3 regions of the Paraburkholderia sp. Ac-20347 genome follow, and region 1 is predicted to be linked to each of the others. Evidence: riboswitches for the same ligand, from Rfam matches in the RefSeq annotation. Region 1 holds a riboswitch; each other region holds the start of a gene.
What was found. Region 1 has a riboswitch for cobalamin ahead of G3N97_RS03705 (TonB-dependent receptor). Riboswitches for the same ligand answer to the same signal wherever they lie in the genome.
Positions count from the first base shown of each region.

Region 2: linked by a shared signal. The riboswitch ahead of G3N97_RS33680 (TonB-dependent receptor) and the one ahead of G3N97_RS03705 (TonB-dependent receptor) in region 1 are both predicted to bind cobalamin.
Region 3: linked by a shared signal. The riboswitch ahead of G3N97_RS01460 (HoxN/HupN/NixA family nickel/cobalt transporter) and the one ahead of G3N97_RS03705 (TonB-dependent receptor) in region 1 are both predicted to bind cobalamin.

Region 1 covers NZ_JAAGPN010000011.1:1,608-9,894, reverse strand. Annotated here, with positions in the region: gene G3N97_RS03705 (TonB-dependent receptor) at 1-1,464, opposite strand, end outside; cobalamin riboswitch at 1,555-1,752, opposite strand; gene G3N97_RS03700 (LysR family transcriptional regulator) at 1,834-2,775, opposite strand; gene G3N97_RS03695 (CoA-acylating methylmalonate-semialdehyde dehydrogenase) at 2,984-4,495, shown strand; gene G3N97_RS03690 (cation-transporting P-type ATPase) at 4,821-7,574, shown strand; gene G3N97_RS03685 (helix-turn-helix domain-containing protein) at 7,612-7,977, opposite strand; gene gstA (glutathione transferase GstA) at 8,119-8,287, shown strand, end outside.
Region 2 covers NZ_JAAGPN010000312.1:235-7,802, forward strand. Annotated here, with positions in the region: gene G3N97_RS33660 (tannase/feruloyl esterase family alpha/beta hydrolase) at 76-1,863, shown strand; gene G3N97_RS33665 (AraC family transcriptional regulator) at 1,957-2,961, opposite strand; gene G3N97_RS33670 (oxidoreductase) at 3,044-3,883, shown strand; gene zigA (zinc metallochaperone GTPase ZigA) at 3,898-5,136, opposite strand; adenosylcobalamin (AdoCbl) riboswitch at 5,251-5,398, shown strand; gene G3N97_RS33680 (TonB-dependent receptor) at 5,641-7,568, shown strand, end outside.
Region 3 covers NZ_JAAGPN010000003.1:70,389-78,675, reverse strand. Annotated here, with positions in the region: gene G3N97_RS01475 (MFS transporter) at 1-22, opposite strand, end outside; gene G3N97_RS01470 (FAD-binding oxidoreductase) at 187-1,506, opposite strand; gene G3N97_RS01465 (amino acid permease) at 1,972-3,399, shown strand; gene G3N97_RS01460 (HoxN/HupN/NixA family nickel/cobalt transporter) at 3,476-4,534, opposite strand; cobalamin riboswitch at 4,624-4,821, opposite strand; gene G3N97_RS01455 (LysR substrate-binding domain-containing protein) at 4,986-5,915, opposite strand; gene G3N97_RS01450 (sulfite exporter TauE/SafE family protein) at 6,121-6,849, shown strand; gene G3N97_RS01445 (NAD(P)-dependent oxidoreductase) at 6,876-7,733, opposite strand; gene G3N97_RS01440 (alpha/beta fold hydrolase) at 7,780-8,287, opposite strand, start outside.

The sequences.
Region 1 (8,287 bases):
GAAGGTGCCGATCGACGTCGTCGCGTCGAGCGCCACTTCCACCGTGTCGCTGCGCTCCGGTTGCAGGTTCGGATTCGCGTAGCCCGGATAGTAGAGGTCGTTGAAGGTCGGCAGACGGAACGCGTTGCCGTACGACACGCGCGCGGTGTACACCGGCGTGATCGCCCACGCGAGCGCCGCGTTGCCCGTGTTCACGCTTTGCCCCTGCACGATTTCGTGGCGTCCGGCGAGGAACAGCGTCCAGTCGCCGAGCGTCACCGACTGATGCAGCGAGACGGCGGAATCGTTGCGCGCGGGCAGGCCGTCCGGCACATCGACGGGCAGATACGCCTGCTCGCGCGTGAAGTCGTAAGCGAGCTTGGTCTCGCCCGAGAGCGCGTGACCGAACAGCGTGTGACCCGTTTCCTGATGCGTGATCGACGTCGACGTGCTCAGGCGCGTCGAATCGATCTCGTCGGTCGGAATGCCCGGGTCGTTCGCGTAGAGGAACTGGCGGTCGTACGCATAGCCGAACGACTGGTCGAACTGCGTGGTCGGCGTGATGTCGAGATGAAACGCCACGCCGGTCGTGAGCTGGTGATCGCGCTGGCGATCGGCATAGCCCGCGCTGTCGTACGAGAGATCCGAGCGGTGATAGAGCGCGAAGGTCGAGATCGACCAGTTGTCGCGCGCGTAGCCAAGACGCGCGTCCACGTCCTGCGCGTGATACGAATTGCGCCCGTCCTCGTGACCGTAGGCCCACGGCTTGGTCGCGTCGATACCCGCCGTGTTGTAGTCGTGCAGACCGAGCGAATACGTGAGCCCGCCGAGCGCCGCGAGCGGCCCGCTCGACGGCACGGTGCCCGAGGTGCGCAGCTGCGTGTCGAAGGTCTTGTTCGAGCCGCCGCCGAACGACACCGTGGTCTGGTTCGGCTGATTCGAGGCGTGGCGCGTAAACAGCTGCACGACGCCGCCCACGGCATCCGCGCCGAACGACGCCGCCGCCGGACCGGATATCACCTCCACGCGATCGAACGCCGAGGTCGGCAGATCGGCCCACGCGGCTGTGCCCGTGGTCGCCGAACCCACGCGAATGCCGTCGATGAACACGGCCACCTGATTGCCCGCCGAGCCGCGAATGCTGACCGACGCCGTCGTGCCGGGGCCGCCGTTCTGCGAAACGCTCACGCCGGGCAGCGTGGCGAGCGCCTGCGTGATGCTCGGGTCGATGGGGTCGAGCCGGTCGAGATCGGCGCGCGTGAGCACCTGCGTGCTGGCGTAACGCTGATCGAACGATTGCGGCAGATGCTGCGTGTCGCCGACGACGAGAATGTTCGGCAACGTGGCGTCGGTTTGAGTGGGTTCAGCGCTTTGTTCAGCACTTTCTTCGGTACTTTGCGGCGACGTTTGCGCATAGGCGCTTTGCCAGGCGCAGACCGCCACGGCGGACGCGAGGGCGGTGAGAGCGAATTGACGATACTTCATGAGCAGACAGATCCTGAGGTCGAACTGTCCTTGCAACGGGCGGCCGCGCGGGCGGCGCGCGCGCATCGGGACACCCCGCCCTTTGCGGCTGCTTGGACCTCGGTCGATGGCAGGTCTCCTGGCTCGCGGGTCGTCGCCCGATGCCGGCCTTCCCGGTTTCCCAGTGGCCCTCGCTGACATGGACTCGCCGCTCACAGTTGCGGGGACAGCCGCAGACTCCCGGCGCGCGCGCCGTCACTGCGTTCCCTTTTGATCCCGTCACCGGGAACCATCAGCGCGCGAGCGTAAAGGCGGCGCGTTCGGCGCGTCAACCTCCGGCGCGCCGGGCGATGCGAAAAAACGTCAGATGCGCCGCGCCGCCCGCGTCGCTCATTCGAGCGGAAAGCCCTGCTTGAAGGTCTGGCGCAGAAAATCGGCGAACAGCGTCACCGCGCGCGGCACATGCGCGCCATAGGGCCGCACCACGTGCAACTGCGACGCGAACGCCCCGACCGGCCGCCACGCCGGCAGCAGCACGACGAGCTTGCCCGCCTGCAGCGCGGCCTGCGCGCTGAAATCGGGCAGCAGCGCGATGCCCAGATTTTCGAGCGCGGCGTCGCGCAGCGCCTCGCTGTTATTGGCCGACACCGGCCCGTTCACGGTCACGTTCACGCGCGACTGCTCGGCGCGCCGTCCGGCTTTCTCGAACGACCACGCGCCCGACCCGAGCGTGCGCGGATAGTAGAGACAGTCGTGCTGCGCGAGATCGGCGGGCGTTTGCGGCGTGCCGCGCTGCTTCAGATACGCGCGCGTGGCAACGATCACCGAACGCGTGTCGCAGAGCTTGAACGCCACATGCGTTTCCGGCACCTGCGCGCTGTGGCGGATCGCGAGATCGAAACCCTCGCTCGCGATCGACGTAAGCCGGTCGGACAATTCGAGCTGCACGCGCACCTCGGGATTCGCGCGCGCGAACTGCGCGAGACGCGGCACCAGTTGCTGACGCGCGAAGGCCACGGGCGCGGTCACGCGCACCGTGCCGCGCGCCACGTCGGCCATTTCGCGCACGCTCGCGAAACTCGTGGCGATGCGCTCGAACTGCGCGCGCGTGTCTTCCACGAGCCGCCGCCCCGCTTCCGTGAAGCGCACGCTGCGCGTGGTGCGCTGCACCAGCGCGACGCCCGCCACGCGTTCCAGTTCGGCGATCCGCTGGCTCATCGCGGCCTTGCTCACGCCGAGCCGCGCGGCGGCCGCCGTATAACTGCCCTGCGCCGCCAGCACGTTCAGCCAGTGCAAATGGGTCCAGAGCGCTTCGACGTTCTGCGTATCCACGAAATGACTCCCGCCCCGAATCCTCAAAGATGCGCCGATGATAGCACCGCGCCCGCGCATCTTTCAGCGCTGCGCATGGCGATTGTTCACGCTGGAAAACAATCAATTCAGCCTGCGTGGCTGTGCAGACGCCTGCCGCCTCCGTACACTGGCCGTCACAGTGACGATCAACCGATGCTCAATCGATACCCCACTTCGAGGAGATGACATGCAGCCCTTTACCGATTCCGCGGACGTAGTCAACTACATCGGCGGCAAGCGCGAGCGCGGCGCGGGCGACCGCACGCAATCCGTCTTCAATCCGGCGACGGGCGCCGCCGCGCGCCGTCTGGTGCTGGGCGAAGTCGCCGACGTCGACGCCGCCGTGGCGAGCGCGAAAGCCGCGTTCCCGGCCTGGCGCGACACGCCGCCGATCCGCCGCGCGCGCGTCATGCTGCGTTTCCTCGAACTGATGAACCGCCACAAGGACGAACTCGCGGCGATCATCACCGCCGAGCACGGCAAGGTGTTCGCCGACGCGCAAGGCGAAGTCGCGCGCGGCATCGACGTGATCGAATTCGCCTGCGGCATTCCGCAGCTGCTCAAGGGCGACTACACCGAGCAGGTCTCCACGGGCATGGACAACTGGACCGTGCGCCAGCCGCTGGGCGTGGTCGCGGGCATCACGCCGTTCAATTTCCCGTGCATGGTGCCGTGCTGGATGTTCCCGGTCGCGCTCGCGGCGGGCTGCACCTTCGTGCTCAAGCCGAGCGAACGCGATCCGTCGGCCGCGCTGTTCATGGCGCGTCTGCTGACCGAAGCCGGCCTGCCCGACGGCGTGTTCAACGTCGTGCAAGGCGACAAGATCGTGGTCGACGCGCTGCTCGCGCATCGCGACGTGAAGGCCGTGAGCTTCGTCGGCAGCACGCCCATCGCGAACTACATCTACGAAACCGGCGCGAAGCACGGCAAGCGCGTGCAGGCGCTGGGCGGCGCGAAGAACCACATGGTCGTGATGCCCGACGCCGATCTCGACCAGGCCGTCGACGCGCTGATCGGCGCGGCCTACGGTTCGGCGGGCGAGCGCTGCATGGCGATCTCGGTGGCGGTGCTGGTCGGCGACGTCGCCGACAAGATCGTGCCGCGTCTGGCCGAGCGCGCGCGCACGCTCAAGGTGAAGAACGGCATGGAAGCCGACGCCGAAATGGGCCCGATCGTCACGAAACAGGCGCTGGAGCGCATCGAAGGCTATATCGCCACGGGCATCGAGGAAGGCGCGAAGCTCGTCGTGGACGGCCGCGGCCTCACGGTGCCGGGTCATGAAAACGGTTTCTTCACGGGCGGCACGCTGTTCGACGACGTCACGCCTGACATGCGCATCTACAAGGAAGAGATTTTCGGCCCGGTGCTCGCCTGCGTGCGCGTGAAGGACTTCTCCGAAGCCGTGCAACTGATCAACGACCACGAGTTCGGCAACGGCGTGGCCTGCTTCACGCGCGACGGCAACGTGGCGCGCGAATTCGGCCGCCAGATCGAAGTGGGCATGGTGGGTATCAACGTGCCGATTCCGGTGCCGATGGCGTGGCACGGTTTCGGCGGCTGGAAGCGCAGCCTGTTCGGCGACATGCACGCGTATGGCGAGGAAGGCGTGCGCTTCTACACCAAGCAGAAGTCGATCATGCAGCGCTGGCCGGAAAGCACCGAAAAGGGTGCGGAATTCACGATGCCGGTCGCGAAGTGATACATTGATCCGAACGCGATATCGTTTTTAAATCGTTCGGATATCGAATCAATTATCAGCCGCGCCGCCGTTCCGCTTCTTGCGGACGGCGGCGCGGTTTTTTTGCGCGCGTGCGTTTGCCACGTTCCACCACGTTCGCCACGTTTCTCGCACGCGCGCGATCCACCTAAGTCGCGCGCCGCATCGCCGCGCGCACGTCCGGCGCACGCGCACGCCAATTCCGATACCGTCATACTGATTTTTTTCCGCAGACGTTCGACGGTGCGCTTCGTTGCCCCTGCAATCGACCGCCATCGTGCGAACCCGCACGACGGAGGACCGCACGATGCCCGATCAGCCGCCTGCCGCCGCCGCGCCGCGCGCGTGGCACAACGTCGATGCCGACCAGGCGCTCGCCGATCTCGGCACCACGCCCGAAGGTCTCGACGACGCCGAAGTGGCGCGCCGCCGCGCGCGCTACGGCGAGAACCGTCTGCTGCCGCCCAAACGCCGCGGCCCGCTGCTGCGCCTCGCGCTGCAATTCCACAACGTGCTGATCTACGTCATGCTCGCCGGCGCGCTCGTCACGGCCGTGCTGCGGCATTGGCTCGACACCTGCGTGCTGCTCGCGGCGGTGCTCGTCAACGTGGCGATCGGTTTCATTCAGGAAGGCAAGGCCGAATCGGCGCTCGAAGCGATCCGCTCGATGCTCTCGCCGCACGCCACCGCAATCCGCCACGGCGAGCGCGAAACCGTCGACGCCACGCAGCTCGTGCCCGGCGACATCGTCGTGCTCGCATCGGGCGACCGTGTGCCCGCCGACCTGCGGCTGATCGCCGTGCGCGAGCTGCGCGTGGACGAAGCGGCGCTCACCGGCGAGTCGCTGCCCGTCGATAAACAGACCGCGAGCGTCGACGCCGCCGCGCCGCTCGGCGACCGCTGGGGCATGGCGTATTCGGGCACGCTGGTCGTCTACGGCCAGGCGCGCGGCGTGGTCGTGGCCACGGGCGCGGACACCGAAATCGGCCACATCAACCGCATGCTCGCCGATGTCGATACGATGGCCACGCCGCTGCTGCGCCAGATCGACCGCTTCGGCCGCGTGCTCGCCGTCGTGATCCTCGCGCTGGGCGCGCTCACGTTCGCGCTCGGCACGCTGTGGCGCGGCGAAAGCGCGAGCGACATGTTCCTGATCGTCGTCGCGCTGGTCGCCTCCGGCATTCCCGAAGGCCTGCCCGCGATCATGACGATCATCCTCGCGCTCGGCGTGCAGCGCATGGCGCGGCACAACGCCATCGTGCGCCGCCTGCCCGCCGTGGAAGCGCTCGGCGCGGTCAACGTCGTGTGCTCCGACAAGACCGGCACGCTCACGCGCAACGAGATGACCGTGCAGCGCGTGGTGTGCGCGCGCGACGTGATCGACGTGAGCGGCGTGGGCTACGCGCCCGAAGGCGCCTTCACGATCGATCAACGCGCGTTCGACGCCGCGCAATGGCCCGCGCGCTGCCCCGAACTCGCGCTCGCGGTGCGCGCGGGCGTGCTCTGCAACGACGCGCAGATGCGTCGCGACGAAGCGGGCCTGTGGCACGTCGAAGGCGATCCCACCGAAGGCGCGCTGCTGGTGCTCGGCGCGAAGGCGGGCATCGCGCACGAACCGCAGGCGCGCGCGGGCACGCCGTGGGCGCGTCGCGACAGCATTCCGTTCGAATCGCAGCATCGCTTCATGGCGAGCTGGAACACGGACGCCGAAGGCCACGCATGGATCTTCGTGAAAGGCGCGCCCGAACGCCTCTTCGACATGTGCGCGACGCAACTCGCGCACGGCGTCGAAGAGCGCATCGATCCCGACTACTGGCGGCGCATGCAGACCGACCTCGGCGCGCAGGGCTTGCGCGTGCTCGCGCTCGCGTACCGGCGCGGCGCGCCCGCGCACAACACGCTCGATTTCGACGATGTCGCGCAGGGCTTCACGCTGCTCGCGCTCGCGGGCATCATCGATCCGCCGCGCGACGAGGCGATCCAGGCCGTGGCCGACTGCCATCGCGCAGGCATCCGCGTGAAGATGATCACCGGCGATCACGCAGAAACCGCGCGTGCGATCGGCGCGCAACTGGCGATCGGCGTCGGCAAGCCGGCCGTCACGGGCGCGGAAGTCGCGCTGATGGGCGATGCGGAACTGCGCCGCGTGGCGCTCGATATCGACGTGTTCGCGCGCGCGAGTCCCGAGCACAAGCTGCGTCTCGTCGAAGCCTTGCAGCAGGACGGCCAGGTGGTGGCGATGACCGGCGACGGCGTGAACGACGCGCCCGCGCTCAAGCGCGCGGACGTGGGCGTGGCGATGGGCGCGAAAGGCACGGAAGCGGCCAAGGAAGCCGCCGACATGGTGCTCGCCGACGACAACTTCGCCACCATCGCGCGCGCCGTGCGCGAAGGCCGCGCCGTCTACGACAACCTCAAGAAGTTCATCCTCTTCACGCTGCCGACCAACGGCGGCGAAGCGCTCGTCGTGCTCGCGGGCGCGCTCACGGGTCTGGGCATTCCGCTCACGCCCGCGCAGGTGCTGTGGGTCAACATGGTGACGGCGAGCACGCTCGGCATCGCGCTTGCGTTCGAGCGCGCCGAACCGGGCATCATGCGCCGCAAGCCGCGCGCGCCCGGCGAATCGTTGCTCTCGGGCTTCTTCATGTGGCGCGTGGCGATGGTCTCGGTGCTGATGATGATCGGCGCGTTCGGCCTGTTTTACTGGGAGTTGAGCGCGGGCACCGGCATCGAGCGCGCACGCACGATCGCCGTGAATGCGGTGGTGATGTCCGAGATGCTCTACCTGATCAACAGCCGCTCGATCTTCCACTCGATGCTGAGCTGGCAGGGGCTCACCGGCAACCGTTACGCGCTGCTCGCGATTGGCGCGTGCGTGCTGATGCAGATCGCGTTCACGTATGCGCCCTTCATGCAGCATCTGTTCGGATCGGCGGCGCTCGTCCCGCAGGAATGGCTCAAGGTGCTGGGCGCGGGGCTCGTGGTGTTTCTCGGCGCGGAACTGGAGAAGTGGGTCGTGCGCACGAGCGGGCTGGCGCGTCGGCTCGGCGGCGAGGAGTAAGCCGGGCGGCTGATGTGGCTTACCTGGCTGACTTGCGTTACGCGATTTCCGCTGGCGACGTTTGCCACGCCGCCAGCACCTTCTGCCCCACGGCTGCGAAGATGTCGATGGCCGGCAGCAATTCGCGTCCGAGATCGGTGAGCACGTATTCGGCCGACGGCGGCGAACTGTCGAGCTTGTGTTTCGCGACGAGCCCGCGCGTCTCCAGTTCGCGCAGACGCACGCTGAGCACGCGCGCCGAAATGCCCGGCAAATCGCGGCGCAATTCGCCGAACCGGCGCGCCTGATCGCGCAACTGCCAGATCACGTTCAATGCCCATGCGCCGCGCAAAAAACCCAGCGCGTCGGTCACCTGACACGCGGGCGGCGCGGGTGCCCTGTTCTTGCGGACCGCCAAACCCATCGTCGATCGTCCTCGTCAAACGGTAACTGCGGAGTAACCGGATTATATCGGCGCACTTGCCACATCGCCGCGCCGTGCCGCTACCATGCGTAGCGCGGACCGTGTGGCCCGCGACCGTTTTCACTCCAGTCAGGAACCGATATGAAGCTCTATTACTCGCCGGGTGCGTGCTCGCTTGCCGCCCATATCGTCGCGCGCGAATGCGGCATTCCCATCGCACTCGAAAAAGTCGACCTGGCGACGAAGCGCACGCAAAGCGGCGTCGACTTCTTCAGCATCAATCCGAAGGGCAACGTGCCGACGCTCGAAC
Region 2 (7,568 bases), on a different contig from region 1:
ACGAACCCGACTGCGCCTCCAGAACGAACAGACAAACACCGGCTATTCAACGACGACAACACCAGGAGACGAAACATGAGAGCACGACACCGGCAGCGCCTGCTCCAACCTTTTCACCAGGCACGCACACGCGTCGCGTCCTGGCTCACGCTCATCGCGATCGGCTTCGGCGCGGCCGTGCTCGCCGCGTGCGGCAGCGGCGGCAACGTCGATACCGGCTCGACGGCCACGGCCAACGCGCCGTTGGCGGTCGTCGCGCCGATCACCGATTGCGCCAAGCTCACCGCAGTCGATATCACCGATATTGGCGGCTCGGGCAGCACCATCACCTCGGCTGCCGTGACGACCGCCACCATCAACGGCGCGCAGGTCAACTTCTGCACCGTGAAGGGCACGCTCGCGCCGTCGAACAGCTTCGAAGTCGCGTTGCCGGTCAGCAGCTGGACGCAGCGTTTCGCGCAACTGGGTTGCGGCGGGCTCTGCGGCACGCTCAGCGATCCCACGCAGCAAAGCTCGTTCAGCTTCAGCTATACCTGCCCGCTCGTGCAGGAAGGCGGCTTCGTGACGGCGGCGACCGACATGGGCCACTCGGGCAACAGCACGACGTGGACGCAGAACGCTCAGCAACGCGCCGACTTCGCTTATCGCGGCCAGCACATCACCACGCTCACCGCTGAAAAGCTGATCAAGGCCTACTACGGCCAGGCGCAGAAGTACGCGTACTTCATCGGCTGCTCGGACGGCGGACGCGAAGCGCTGATGGCCGCGCAACGTTATCCGACCGACTACAACGGCATCGTCGCGGGCGCACCGGCGGCGCACTTCCAGATCCAGAATTCGCTGTATCACGGCTGGAGCGTGGAGTCGCAAAGCACGACCGGCGACAGCACCGGCAACGCCATCCTGTATGCCGACAAGGCGCTCGTGCTGCACAAGGCCGTCGTGGCCGCGTGCGGCGGACAGGCAGGCGTGCCCGACGGCTTGATCGCCGATCCGCGCACCTGCAACTTCGACCCCGCATCGATTCAATGCGCGAGCGGCGCGACCAGCACCAGCAACTGCCTGACCGCCGCCGAAGTGAGCACCGCGAGCAAGATCTACGGCGGTCCCGTCGACGCCACCACGGGCGAGCGCATGCTGTCCGGTTCGCCACAACCTGGCTCGGAAGAAAACTGGGTGGGCGTCGAAGTGCCGACCACGAATTCGACGGACGCGCCCGTGCCCGTGACGAGCCTCTTCAGCTACATGATCGTGTCGGGTGCGTACAACCTGATCTTCACCGGCTCGCCGACGATGCCGACCGTCGACACCTTCGGCTACAAGGACGCGAGTTTCTACACGAACTATCTGCAGGCGAATCACCCGCTGAACGACGCGACGAATCCGGATCTCTCGGCCTTCAACAAGGCGGGCGGCAAGCTGATTCTGTGGCACGGCTGGGCCGATCAGCATATCTCGCCGCTGTTCACGATCCAGTATTACGAAGCGATGCAGAACACGATGGGCGCATCGACCGTGAACGATTTCGCGCGGCTGTATCTGGTGCCGGGCGTGGGTCATTGCGGCGGCGGCGAAGGCTTCCCGAACATCGACCTCGTTTCGCAGATCACGGCCTGGGCCGAGCACGGCACGGCGCCGAACGCGGTGATGACGTATCAGACCGATTCGTCGAACGCGGTCACAGCGAGCCGCCCGGTCTATCCGTATCCGGCTGTCGCGCAGTATGCGGGCAGCGGCGACTGGCACAACGGCGCGAACTGGACGCAAGGCGCGGCGCTCTACAACGAGCCGACGCATAGCTGGGCCGGTTCGAGCTTCTACACGTCGTACACGCCGACGATGCTCGGGGTCGCGGCGCCGTAATTCTCGCGCTAAATCTTCGTAAATCGATTCGCCGGACCGGTGCGGTTGTGCCGGTCCGGCGATTCGTCGTTCAAGCCGTTGCGTGCGTCGGCTTCAATGCGACGAGACGAACACCGCATCGTCGAATGCTTCGGGAATCGAGAAACTCTCGCGCATCCGCTTCGTTTCCGCGGCCGGCGACAAACCAAACAGACGCTTGAATTCGCGACTGAACTGCGACGCGCTCGTATAACCGACCGCATGACACGCGGCCTCCGCAGTCAGATCCTGACGCACCATCAGCAGACGCGCCTGATGCAGCCGCGTCGACTTCACGTACTGCATCGGCGAAACCTGCGTGACGGCCTTGAAGTGACTGTGGAAGCTCGGCACGCTCATGCCCGCCTCCTCGGCCAGTTGCGTCACGTCGAGGTCCTGCGCATAACCGGCGTGAATCAACCGCAGCGATTTGCCGATGCGCCCGAACTGCCCGCGCGTCGACAGCGCCTCGCGCATCGAGCTGCCTTGCGCGCCCGTGAGCACGCGGAAGTACAGCTCGCGCAGCAGACTCGGCCCCAGCACGGCGGCTTCGAGCGGACGATTCAGCGCTTCGAGAAACCGCAGCACGGAGGATTGCATCGCGTCGTCCATCGGCGTCGACATCATGCTTTGCGGCGGCTGCACCGGTTCGGCCGGACCCGCGCGGTCGATCTGCATCGCCAGCTCGGCGGCCAGCGTGAAGTCGAGGTGCAGATACAGCGCGAGCAGCGGGCGCGCCTCGCTCGCCTCGGTTTCCATATTGAACGGCACCGGCACGGACACGGCGAGGTAATGGCGCTCGTCGTAAAGATAAAGTTGATCGCCGAAATAGCCGCGTTTGCGGCCCTGGCAGACGATCACGATGCCCGGATCGTAGAGCACCGGCGTGCGCGCAAGCGGCCGGTTCGAGCGCAGGACGCGCACGCTCGGCAACGCGGTGAGGTTGTAGCCTTCGTCGGGCGCGAGGGCGCGCAGCAACGCGATCGTGCTTTCCTCGGTGCTTTCCTCCGTGCTTTCGGCCGCGCCGACCGGCTCGGTCTGGCGGGAAGGGGTGCGCTTGGCATTCATAGTTTCAGGCAAGAATATTCGTGAATTTGGCCTTAGCCGGTCTCGGTATCAAGACTAGTATGCATGCATCAGTCACAAACCGGGAGAAACGAAAATGGCATCCAGCAAAATTCTGTTCATCACGGGCGTTAGCAGCGGGTTCGGTCGCGCCCTGGCGGAAGAGGCGCTCGCGGCGGGTCACACCGTCGTCGGCACGGTGCGCAGCGCGCAGGCGCAGAGCGAGTTCGAGGCACTGCACGCACGGGCCGTGGCGCGCGTGCTCGACGTCACGCAGTTCGACGCGATCGACGCCGTCGTCGCAGAAATCGAATCGGGCGTCGGCCCGATCGACGTGCTCGTCAACAACGCCGGTTACGGCCACGAGGGCGTGATGGAAGAATCGTCGCTCGATGAAATGCGCAGGCAATTCGACGTCAACGTATTCGGCGCGGTCGCCATGATGAAGGCGGTGCTGCCCTTCATGCGCGCGCGTCGCCGCGGCCACATCCTGAACATCACGTCGATGGGCGGCCACATCACGATGCCGGGCATCACATACTACTGCGGCAGCAAGTTCGCGCTCGAAGGCATTTCCGAGTCGCTCGGCAAGGAAGTCGCGCCGCTCGGCATCGCGGTCACGGCGGTCGCGCCGGGTTCGTTCCGCACGGATTGGGCGGGCCGCTCGATGCAGCGCACGCCGCGCTCGATCGCCGATTACGACGCGATCTTCGATCCGATCCGCCGGGCGCGCGAGGAAAAGAGCGGCAAGCAACTCGGCGATCCGCGCAAGGCGGCGCGCGCGATGCTCGTCGCGATCGAGTCCGAGACGCCGCCCGCGCATCTGTTGCTGGGCACCGATGCGCTCGGCCTCGTGCGCGGCAAGCTCGCCGCGTTCGAGAAGGAGATCGCCGCGTGGGAAAGCGTGACGATCTCGACGGACGCATCGGACAGTTAAACGAAACGCGCGCGCTACGCGTGCAGCTCGTCGGCGTCGGCGGCGTCCGCTTCATCGGCGGCGTCGCCCCACGCCGGGAACGGATCGCGGTACGCGATCCACGCCTGCGGCCCTTCGGCCATTTCGGCGTCGGTGAGCAGACAGGCGTCGAGGCGCGCGCGCAAGCCCGCTTCGTCCATTTCCATGCCGATCAGCACGAGTTCCTGGCGCGCATCGCCCACTTTCTCGTCCCAGTTGCCTTCGATGAATTCGAGCGACTCTTCGTCGGTCGGCCAGCGATGCTTCGGCACCGCGGCCCACCACAACCCCGCCATGCCGTGGCGGCACACCGCGCCCGCCTGTGACCACGACGCCGCGTGCGTCGGCCGGCTCGCGAGCCAGAAGAAGCCCTTCGAGCGCACCACGCCCGGCCATTCCGAGTTGATCAACGCCCAGAAACGCTGCGGATGCAGCGGTCTGCGCGCGCGCCACACGAAGCTCGTGATGCCGTATTCCTCGGTTTCCGGCGTGTGCTCGCCGCGCAGTTCCGCGAGCCAGCCCGGCGCTTTCGACGCTTCCTCGAAATCGAACAGACGCGTATCGAGCACGCGATCGAGCGGCACGCGGCCGAACTGCGCGACCTCGATGCGCGCACGCGGATTGAGCCGCCGCAGGATCGCCGTCAGCCGCTCGAGCCCCGCGTCGTCGATCAGATCGACCTTGTTGAGCACGATCGCATCGCAGAACTCGACCTGCTCGATCAGCAGATCGACGACCGTGCGCGTGTCCTCGTCGCCGAGCGATTCGCCGCGCGTCTGCAGGCTGTCCTGCGAGCCGTAATCGCGCATGAAATTGAACGCATCGACCACCGTCACCATGGTGTCGAGGCGCGCGACGTCCGAAAGACTCTGGCCGCTTTCGTCCGCGAACGTGAAGGTTTCGGCCACCGGCAGCGGCTCCGAGATCCCCGTCGATTCGATCACGAGCTGATCGAAGCGCCCTTCGCGTGCGAGCCGGTTCACTTCGAGCAGCAGATCCTCGCGCAGCGTGCAGCAGATGCAGCCGTTGCTCATTTCCACGAGCTTTTCGTCGGTGCGCGAGAGTTCCGCGCCGCCGTTGCGCACGAGCGCGGCGTCGATGTTCACCTCGCTCATATCGTTGACGATGACCGCGACGCGCCGTCCTTCGCGGTTGTTCAGGATGTGGTTGAGCAGCGTGGTCTTGCCCGCGCCCAGAAAACCGGACAGCACGGTGACCGGCAAGCGTGAATCCATCGGATGACTCCTTCGACGAGTGTGGGGATCGGGGCGCTGGCCCGAATAAATGTTATGTTATAACATTCTCAATAGAACCGGCAACGAAGGAATCAGGCCACCGGGCGGGCCGCGTGCCTTACAATTCTGTCGCCATGTCCGGAAGCTGGTGCAAATCCAGCGCGGTCGCGCCACTGTGATCGGCCTTCGCGCCGAAAGTCAGACCTGGGCATCGGCGCACATCAATCGCATTTTCGGGGCGCGAAACCCCTGGAGAAATCAGCATGTCTGCACCGGACACCTCGCGGCGCGCGTTCGCTCGCCGCCCGTTCCTCGTCTCGAACGTTCATTCGCGCGTCGGCGTCGGCTTGACGTTGGTCCGCTAGGCGTTCGTCGCTGCGCCGCACTCCGTTTCGCTGCCCGCTTTTCGCTTTCGCGTCGATCGCCTCGACGCGGGCCTGCGTACGCGCTCGCACGCCGCGCGCCCCGCATGCCTCGCATAACAACAACGCACACCGTATAAGAATGGACGTATCCACACCGCTTTCGAGCGCCCGGCGCTTCGCCGTGCACGGCGCCTTCGCCTGCTCCTGCCTCGCTCACGCCGCTCACGTTTTCGCAGAAGGCGACAGCGCTTCGGCCGTCGATGCCGCGTCGTCAACCGAGTCGTCAACCGCTTCGTCATCGACCTTGCCCGCCGTGCGCGTGAACGCCGCGTCGTCGCAAGCTGCGTCGTCCGGCAAGCCGGACCTCACCACGCCGCTCAGCACCGGCAGCCGCCTCGGCCTCTCCAGCCTCGACACGCCCGCGAGCGTCGACGCCATCGGCAGCGCGCAACTGAGCGCGCGCGGCGACAACAACGTGACCCAGGCCGTCACGCGCGCCGCCGGTTTCGCCACCGACGCCGCGCCCGGCAACGGCGGCACCTCGGTCTCCGTGCGCGGCTTCAGCGGCCCCGAATCGGTGACCACGCTTTACGACGGCCTGCGCATGTACGCGGGCGCGGGCACCGTGTCGTTCCCGTTCGACACGTGGTCGGCGGAACGCATCGAAGTGCTGCGCGGCCCGGCCACCGTGCTCTACGGCGAAGGCGGCATCGGCGGCGTCATCAACGTCGTGCCGAAAGCGCCGCAACGCGACTACGCGACGACGATCCAGCTCGGCGCGGGCACCTATGGCGAGAAACGCGTGGCGCTCGACACGACCGGCGCGCTCGGCCCGATGCTTTCCTACCGCTTCTATCTCGCCGACGACCGCAACAACGGCTGGCTGCCGCGCGGCGAATCGCACACGACCGCGCTCGGCGGCGCGCTGCGTCTGGACGTGAATCCGCGTCTCTCGTTCACGCTCGATTACGACTACGGCCGGCAAATGCCCGCGCGTTATTTCGGCGTGCCGGTGACGGACGGTCAGCTCGATCCCGCGCTCGAACGCCAGAATTACAACGTCGGCAATGCGTCGATCGCGTACTTCGACCAGTGGACGCGCCTGAACACGCAATGGCGCGCCGCGCCCGGCATCACCGTGCGCAACCAGCTCTACTATCTGGTCACGAACCGCCACTGGCGCGACAGCGAAAGCTACACACTGATGGGCGACGGCAACGTGCAGCGCAGCGATTACCTCGAAATCCTTCATCACGAACGGCAGGTCGGCGATACGCTCGACGCGACCTTCGACGGCCATCTGCTCGGCCGCCAGGACCGCCTCGTCGTCGGCGCGGATTTCAATCAGATTTCGTTTCTCGACACCAGCAATTCGCCCTATGACGGTTCGTCGATCGTGCCGCAATACGGCTTCGATCCGGGCGTGTTTGCGAGCCCCGATCCGACCGTGCCGCAATATCGCACCAGCACGCGCCAGGCGTCCGTGTACGCCGAAAACCGCCTTGAGCTGACCGATCGCCTCGCGTGGGTCGCGGGCCTGCGCTACGACCATATCGACTATCACCGCGATACCTTCGCGACGGTCAGCGGTCCCGCGTCGTCGTTCGATCGCACCTTCGCACACACGGGCTGGCGCACCGGCCTCGTGTTCTCGCTCACGCCGGATCTCTCGGTCTACGCGCAATACACCACGGGCGCCGAGGGCGTGGGCTCGCTCGTCACGCTCTCGAAGTCGAGCAGCAACTTCTCGCTCGCCAACGGCGAACAATGGGAAGCGGGCGTCAAGCAGCAGTTGTGGGGCGGACGCGCGTCGTGGACGCTCGCGTTCTATCAGATCGTCAAGCGCGATCTGCTGAGCACCGATCCGTCGAATCCCGATCTCACGCAGCAGGTCGGCAAGCAGTCGTCGCGCGGCGTGGAATGGACGGGCGCGCTGCAACTGGGCGGCGGCTGGTCGATCGACGCGAACGCCTCGTTCCTGCGCGCGCGTTACGACGACTTCAACGAAAGCGTGAACGGCCAGAGCGTGTCGCGCGCGGGCAACGTGCCGTACAACATTCCCGAGCA
Region 3 (8,287 bases), on a different contig from region 1:
TGGACACATGATTGTTCGACATTGCCAGTCTCCTTCCATGAAATGGGACGCAATGATTCGTTATACGAATCATGTTTTCCGCGTCCTGTGCTTCGTATAAGGTGCGATCGGTCTATGTGCTGATGTGCCGTTTATCGCGTTGCTTCGCGGTCGATATGCGAATCAGGGTGCAAATCAGGCAGCCAATCAGGCTTCGAGTCCTGCCTTGCGCTGGCCCCACCAGAGCGTTGCGTTCACGCCCACCGAGAGGAACGGCTCGGGCGGCGCCTTGTTGGGGCCGGACGTATCGAGCAGGAAATTCGTCAGTTCATTGGGCTTGCCCGCGAGCCAGTCGGCGAGCAGCGTGCCCGTGACCGTGCCGCGTGTGATGCCGAGTCCGTTGCAGCACAGCGCGCCGTAGACGTTCGGCGCGAGTTGCCCGAAAAAGCCTTTGTGATTCTGCGAAAGCGCGAGCGAACCACTCCAGGTGTACTCGAAATCGACCTGCGGCAACATCGGGAAACGCCGTTCGAACGACAGGCGATGACGTTGCGCGAAGCGGTCGAGATAGGGCTCTTTAGGACGGCCGTCGGGATTGAACGAGAAGCTGTTGCGCACGAGGATGCGGTTGTCGTGCGTGCGGCGCAGCGTGCTGCCGAACGGGTCGGCGGGAATCACGCCCCAGACCGGCTTGCCGCCGAGTTCGGCCTGCTCCGCGGCGGTCAGCGGCCGCGTGAGGCTCGCGTAGAGAAACACCGGCAGCATCGTGCGCGCGAGGAAGCCGAAGCGCATGCCGAACGCGTTGTTCGCGAGCACCAGCTTGTCGGCCACGATGCGGCCGTTGCGATGCGCGAGCACGATCTTCTCGCCGTAATCGACGTCGGTGATCGCGGTGCCTTCGTAGAGCGTGACGTTGGGCGGCAGGCAATCGGCGAGACCCTTGACGAGACCCGAAGGCTGCACGAGCACCGTGCCCGGCGTGAACAGCGCCTTGCGATAGAACGACGTGCCGATATGTTCGGGCAGCGCCGCGCCGTCGATCACCTGATACGGCTGGCCCAGTTTGTCGAGTCCTCGGCGATACGCGTCGAGCACGGCCACGCCGCGTTCTTCCACGGCCGCCTGGTATTTGCCGGACGCGGTCATATGGCAGTCGATGCCGTGCTCGTCCACCAGTTCGCGCAGGATGGTCTGGCCGAGCAGGTTGAGCTTGAGCGTGGTGCGGGCGGTGTCGATGTCGCCGATGTAATCGTCCGCGCCGATGTCGTGCGGCAGGTCGATCGCGAAACCGGCATTGCGCCCCGAGGTGCCGAAACCGACCTCCTGGGCGTCGATCAGCACGATTTCGTCGTCGGGGAAATTCAGGGCGAGCTGCCGGGCGGCGGCCAGACCGGTGAAACCGGCGCCGATGATCGCCCAGCGAGCCGTCGATTCTCCCTTGTGGCCCGGCCTGGGAGTGCGCGCGCGACTCGTGTGATACCAGCCACACATCTTGTCGTCCGCGGGGAGCGAGGTAACGGTTTGCATTGCTAATTCCAATATCGCTTTTGAAACCCACTGCACCTTCGGGTGATCGCGCACCGGATGCATGCGCTGCCCCTCGGGGCCGTACAGCGCGACGGCGTCTTCCAGACCGTCGGTTGGACTCGGTATTCTGTCGTCCAACATTGCTGTATACAAATTGTAGACGGAGTATAGGTTTGAATAAGACTGAACCAGAATAAGGGTTTACGCTCTGCGATTGCGCATCGAAGACGGGGCGGGCGACGCCGGAATCGGCCGAGGGTTTTCCCTTGGCTCAGACGGCGGAAGAGGAGGGCAAGGCAGGCCAGGCAAGGCGGCGAGCGCAAGCCGCAGGCGGGAACGCGCTGTCGCGACCGTTATAGGGACGGTCGGAACGGTTCTATATCCGGCGTTATTGGCTCGGGATGATGAAGGCGATCAAAGGCGATTGGCCGACGATGTCCCCGACAAAAACACGGAGGAAGACAGATGCGACAGATTGAAAGGCAAGCCGGTTTGATCGATGCCGCGCCAGCTGGTTACGCGGAACCGGGCCGTAGCGCTGGCGCGAGTCCTGGCTCGCATCGGCTTTCCGACGGGCTCAAGCAGCGGCACGTGGTGATGCTGTCGATCGGCGGCAGCATCGGCGCGGGGCTGTTCGTCGGTTCGGGCCACGCGATTGCGGAAGCCGGGCCCGCCGCCGTGCTCGCCTATGTGTTCGGCAGCCTGCTGGTCGTGACGGTGATGCGCATGCTCGGCGAGATGGCCTGCGCGATACCCGATTCCGGCTCGTTCTCCACCTATGCCGACAAGGCGATCGGCTCATGGGCCGGCTTCACGATCGGCTGGATGTACTGGTGGTTCTGGGTGCTGGTGGTGCCGCTCGAAGCGACGGCCGCCGCGCACATTCTCAACGGCTGGGTGCCCGACGTGCCGGTCTGGCAGATCTCGGTGCTGGTGACAGCGGCGCTCACGGTCGCGAACCTCGCGAGCGTCAAGAATTACGGCGAACTGGAGTTCTGGTTCGCGATCATCAAGGTGGCCGGCATTCTGCTGTTTATCGGCTGCGGGATTGCGGCGATCTCGGGGCTGATGCCGTCCGTCCACCTCACGCCGTGGCACACGCTGACCGGTCACGGCGGATTCATGCCGCGCGGCATGGCGCCGATCGTCGGTGCCTTGCTGACGACGATGTTCACGTTCCTCGGCACCGAAGTGGTCACGATCGCCGCGGCGGAATCGGAAAATCCCGCGCGAGAAATTGGCCGCGCGATTACCTCGGTGGTCTGGCGGATTTCGCTGTTCTATATCGGCTCGGTGCTCGTCATCATCTGCACGGTGCCGTGGAACGACGCCGATCTGACGGGTCTCGGCGCGTATCAGGCCGTGCTGCGCAGCTTCCATATTCCCTACGCACGACTGATTACCGATGGCCTTATTATGGTCGCGGTCGGCAGCTGTCTGAACTCGGCGCTGTATACGGCTTCGCGCATGATGTATTCGCTCGGCCGCCGCGAGCAGGCGCCGCGCTTCGTCACGCGCACGACCGCGAGCGGCGTGCCGGCGCGCGCCGTGATGGCGTCGAGTCTCGTGGCGTTCGTGGCGTGCGGTGCGAATTATCTCGCGCCGAAATACGTCTTCGACGCCTTGCTGTCGACGACCGGCGCGATCGCGCTGCTGGTGTATCTCGTGATTGCTGTGAGCCAGTTGCGTCTGCGTCAGCAACTCGTGTCCGCCGGGCCGTTGAAGGTGCGGATGTGGCTGCACCCGTTTCTCGGCGTGCTGGTCGTTGCGCTGATCTGCGGCGCCTTCGTGGTGATGGTGCTCAGCGAGGATCATCGCGGCGAAGTGATCGCCACGCTGGGATGTTGCGTGGCGCTCGCGGCGGTGGGTTATCTGCGTCAGCGGCGCGCTTGATTCACGACGTCCTCGCCCGTTTGCGTGCGCGGGCGAGGTCGCCGAACGTGTCTTGCGATGTCGCGTGATTGCGCGTTCAACGATCGGATTGCAGCGCCGGCAGTTCGTCGTAGCGTTTCAGGCGATAGATGAGGAACGACACCACCCACGCAAAAATAAACACGCCGATGATGATGAAGCCGAGGTTGTTGAAGTTGTCGTTGAGGCTGCCGATCACATTCCAGAAGCCGCCCTTGAGGTCGAATTGATCGGCGAGCAGACCGAGCGTTTCAATCCCGCCGATGAGCACCGCGACCGCGACGGAAACGAGCGTGATCGTGAGGTTGTAATAGAGCTTGCGGATGGGGCGCACGAAAGCCCAGTCGTAGGCGCCGAGCATCAGGATGCCGTCGGTCGTATCGACGAGCGACATGCCCGCCGCGAACAGCACCGGAAACACGAGCACCACGCCCATCGACACGCCTTGCGCCGCCTGGCTCGCGGAAATGCCCAGCAGGCTTACTTCGGTCGCGGTGTCGAAGCCGAGTCCGAACAGAAAGCCGAGCGGCAGCATCCACAGCGGTCGCGACACGAGGCGAAACAGCGGGCGGAACAGGCGCGAAAGCAGACCGCGGCTGTTCAGCAGCAGATCGAGATCGTCGTGGTCGTAGCGTTCGCCGCGCCGGACCTTGCCGAACGCGCGCCACACGCCGCGCAGAATGACGATGTTCATCGCGGCGATCAGAAACAGAAACAGCGCGGAGACGCTCGTCGAAATGACGCCGCCGATATCTTTCCACGCCTCGAAGCGGCTTTCGAGCGCGGCCGCTGTCGCCGCGACGGCAATCGCCACGAGCAGCACGACGGCCGAGTGACCGAGCGCGAAAAAGAAGCCCACGGAAACCGGGCGCTGACCGTCCTGCATCAGCTTGCGGGTGACGTTGTCGATGGCGGCGATATGGTCGGCGTCGACGGCGTGACGCAAGCCGAAACCATAGGCGAGCAGGCCGGTGCCGAGCAGCAGCGGATGCGCGTGAAAAGCGATGAACGCCCAGATCCATGCGCCGATATTGAATACCGCGAGCACGGCGTAAATGCCGGCGACGCGGCGGCGAAGGGCTCCCGGCGCAGCGGCCGTTTCGAGAGCGATGGACATGTGACAGATCCTGAGGTCGGGGCTGTCCTGCAACGGCACACCGCGCGAAGCGGTGGTTTGCGCATTGGGACACCCCGCCCGTTGCGGCTGCATGGACCTCGGTCGATGGCAGGTCTCCTGGCTTGCGGGTCAGGATTCGCGTGCCGGCCTTCCCGGTTTCCCAGTGGCGCTATATGGCGCGAACTCGCCGCTCACAGTTGCGGGGGCAGCCGCAGACTCGACGCAAGGCGTCGTCACTGCGTTCCCTTTTGATCCCGTCGCCGGGAACCATCAGCGCGCAAGCGTAAAGGGCGGATAGGCGGGACGTCAATTGCTCGCGGGAAAAAAGCGCTGATTTAACGGCGAGGCATTCGACGGCCTTTCCGTTGCGCATGCATTGAAAGCGGCGCGCAATCTTTCTTTCGGCGGCCTGTTGCTTATTGCTTGCGGCTTGCCGATTGAACCGGCGACGTCAAGCCTCGCGCCCGGCGAGATCGATCATCCATTGCCCGAAGGCCACGACGGCTTCGTCGCGCGCGCGTTCGGCGTTGATCACCAGCGTGTAGTCGGGCGCGCGCCATGCCGGCGCGGCAATCGGGCAGACCAGCCGCCCGGCGGCGATGTCCCGCGCGATCAGCGGCAGCGACGCGAGCGCGACGCCGAGGCCTTCGATCGCGCTCGCAAGCTGCAGATAGGTGTGGTCGAGTTCGATCTCGCGATGCGGCTGCAGATCCGCCGCGCCCGCTTCGCGCAGCCAGTTCGACCATGCAGACCGTGTGGTGCTCGAATGCAGCAAGGTGTGGTGACGCAGGTCCGCCGCTTCGCGAATCGGATGCCGATGCAGAAGCGCCGGGCTGCATGCGGGCAGCCGCACGTCGGCCATCAGCGTACGCGTGATGACGCCGTCGCCGTGTTCCGGTCCGGAGCGCACGCCGATATCGAATGCCTGGCCGATATAGCGCAATTTGCGCGAAGTCGTGGAGAGCCGCAGATCGATCTCGGGATAGCGGCCGTGGAAATCTTCCAGACGCGGCAGTAGCCATCCGAGTGCAAAGCTGGGCTGCACGTTCACGCGCACGATGCCCGACACGCGGACCGGCACGTCATGGCGGCGCAAGCGGCTGGCGGCGCTGGCGAGCCGCTCGAACGTGCTGCTCACGTCGCCGAGCAGCGCGGCGCCTTCGTCGGTCAGGACCACGCCGCGCGCGCGGCGCTCGAACAGCGGCACGCCGAACCAGTCCTCCAGCAGACGGATCTGCTTGCCGACCGCCCAGTGCGTGACGTGCAGGCTCGCCGCCGCCGCGGTCAGACTGCCATGCTGCGCGACGGCCTCGAAATAGCGAAGCGCATTGAGCGGCGGAAGCTTTTCGCCGCTCCCCGGCGTGTTTCTGGCTCGCGTCATGATGTGACTTTAATTCTCATCTGCGGCGATATTAACTCATTTGATATATGCTGCCGCCGAACCTACGATTGTCATAATTGTGGCGATCCAGCCCACGAATTTCCGCCTATTCCTGTCAGTCTTCATTCATCGAGGGGCGCATGCGCTTCAACTTGTTTTCCGTGTCAACAGCGTTGACGTCGTCATACCGGACGGATCGTCAGCCATGACGGGATATCTGCTGGTTCTGATCGTCGGCGTGATGGCGGGAACGCTCAGCGGCATCATCGGCACCGGTTCGTCGATGATGCTCATGCCGCTGCTCGTCTTCTTTTTCGGGCCGCAACAGGCCGTGCCGATCATGGCGATCGGCGCCGTCATGGGCAACCTCGGCAGGGTGTGCGCCTGGCGAAACGAGATCGACTGGAAGGCGTTCGGCGCGTATTGCTCAACGGCCGTGCCGGGCGCGGCGCTCGGCGTGCATACGCTGCTGGCGCTGCCCGCGCATTTCGTCGACGTCGCGCTCGGCGTGTTCTTTATCGCGATGATCCCAACGCGTCGCTGGCTCGCGCGTCGCGCGGTGAAGATCCAACTCTGGCAACTGGCGCTGATCGGCGGTCCGGTGGGATTTCTCACGGGCATCGTCGTCTCGACGGGGCCGATCACCGTGCCGGTGTTCACGTCCTATGGACTCGAACGCGGGGCGTTTCTCGCCACGGAGGCCGCCGGATCGCTGGCCGTTTACGCGACCAAGATCGTGGCGTTCAAGACGTTCGGCGCGCTGCCGCTGAGCGTGTGGAGCAAAGGGCTGATCGTCGGCGCGGCGTTGATGTCGGGATCGTTCTTCGCGAGAAGCCTGGTTATCCGAATGAAACCGTCGACGTTCCGATGGCTCGTCGACGGGTTGATGCTGGCGTCCGGCAGTTCGCTGTTGTGGGCGGCGGTGATGCGGTAGCGGGACGACGTGTGGCGCGGGTTGAGTTATCCGCGTCCGCGTGGCTCGACGGTCAACGCCGCCATCGCCGACCAGTCCCGATCGCCCATGCCCGCCTGCACGGCTTCGGCCATCCGCCCATGGACGGCGGCGAGCATCGGCAGCGAGCGGCCGGCCTGCGCCGCCGCTTCGGTGGCGAGGCGAAGGTCCTTCAAGCCGAGCGAGGCCTTGAAGCCCGGCCGATACTCGTTGCGAATGATGTTGGCCGAATAGGTCCGGTAAGGCCGGCTGTCGAACAGCGTGCCGAGGATCAACTCGAAGAAGCGTTCTCGCGCGAGTCCGTTCGTTTCGGTGAGCGCGACCGCTTCGGCCATGGCTTCGATCGCCATGGTGATCATCATGTTGCAGGCGATTTTGGCGGCGTAGGCCGTGGGCGGCGCGTCGCCCATGTGCCAGATCTGCTTGCCGATGACTTCCAGCGCCGGCCTGACTTTCTCCAGCGCAGTGGGCGCGCCGGCGGCGAGCACGTTGAGTTCGCCCCGCGCGGCGACGTCCGGACGGCCGAGCACGGGCGCCGCCACATAGGCGACGTTGGCTGCGCGATGCAGCGCCACCAGCTCGTGCGCGAACGCCACCGAGATGGTCGACGCCACCACATGCACAAGGCCGGCGCGCGCCTCATGCAGCGACTGCGTATCGAGCAGGACGTCACGGATGGCGTCGTCGTCGGCGAGCATCGTCAGGGCCATGTCGGCTTGCAACGCCTGTGCGGGCGTCTCGACCCTGCGTACGCCGTCGATATGGCCGCCCGAACGATTCCACGCGATAACGCGGTGCCCGGCCGCAACCAGATTGCGGGCGATTTCAGTGCCCATCGCACCGAGGCCAATCATGCCGATATCCATTTGATGCTTCTCCATGTGAATGCCTTCGCAGACGGGCGGTCCCGGTTCATTCAGCAGCGTCCGACGGTCCTTCCGTGTGTTCGATGAGCCAGTTCAGCACCGGCGCGAGCGCCGCGTCGGAGTTCTTCTCGTAGATCAGCCCGTGGCCGTTGCCGAATACGCCGTGGTCGGGAAGATGCAGCACTTCGGCCGCGCTGCCCGCCGCCTTGAGCTGTTCGATGGCGGGATGACTGGCGGCGGCGAAGGCGGAGGCCTCGGCCGTCACGGCGACGATCGGCAAACCGGCGAGCGCAGGCAGCGTGTGCGCGCCGGGCGCCGCCGCACGCAGCGCTTCCGGCGAGGCGACGCTCGGCGCCCAGTTCAGCGGCGCTGCGGCGAGTCCCCACGTCAATGTGCCGATATTGGGGATCTCCGCGAAAGGCGGCCCCATCGGCTCGACGGCGACGATCGCTTTCACGAGACCGGGACGGCGATCGGCCACGAGCCAGCCGACTGGCCCGGACGCCGAGTGCGTCAGCAGAATCGCCGGGCCGATGCGGTCCAGCAGCTTCGCG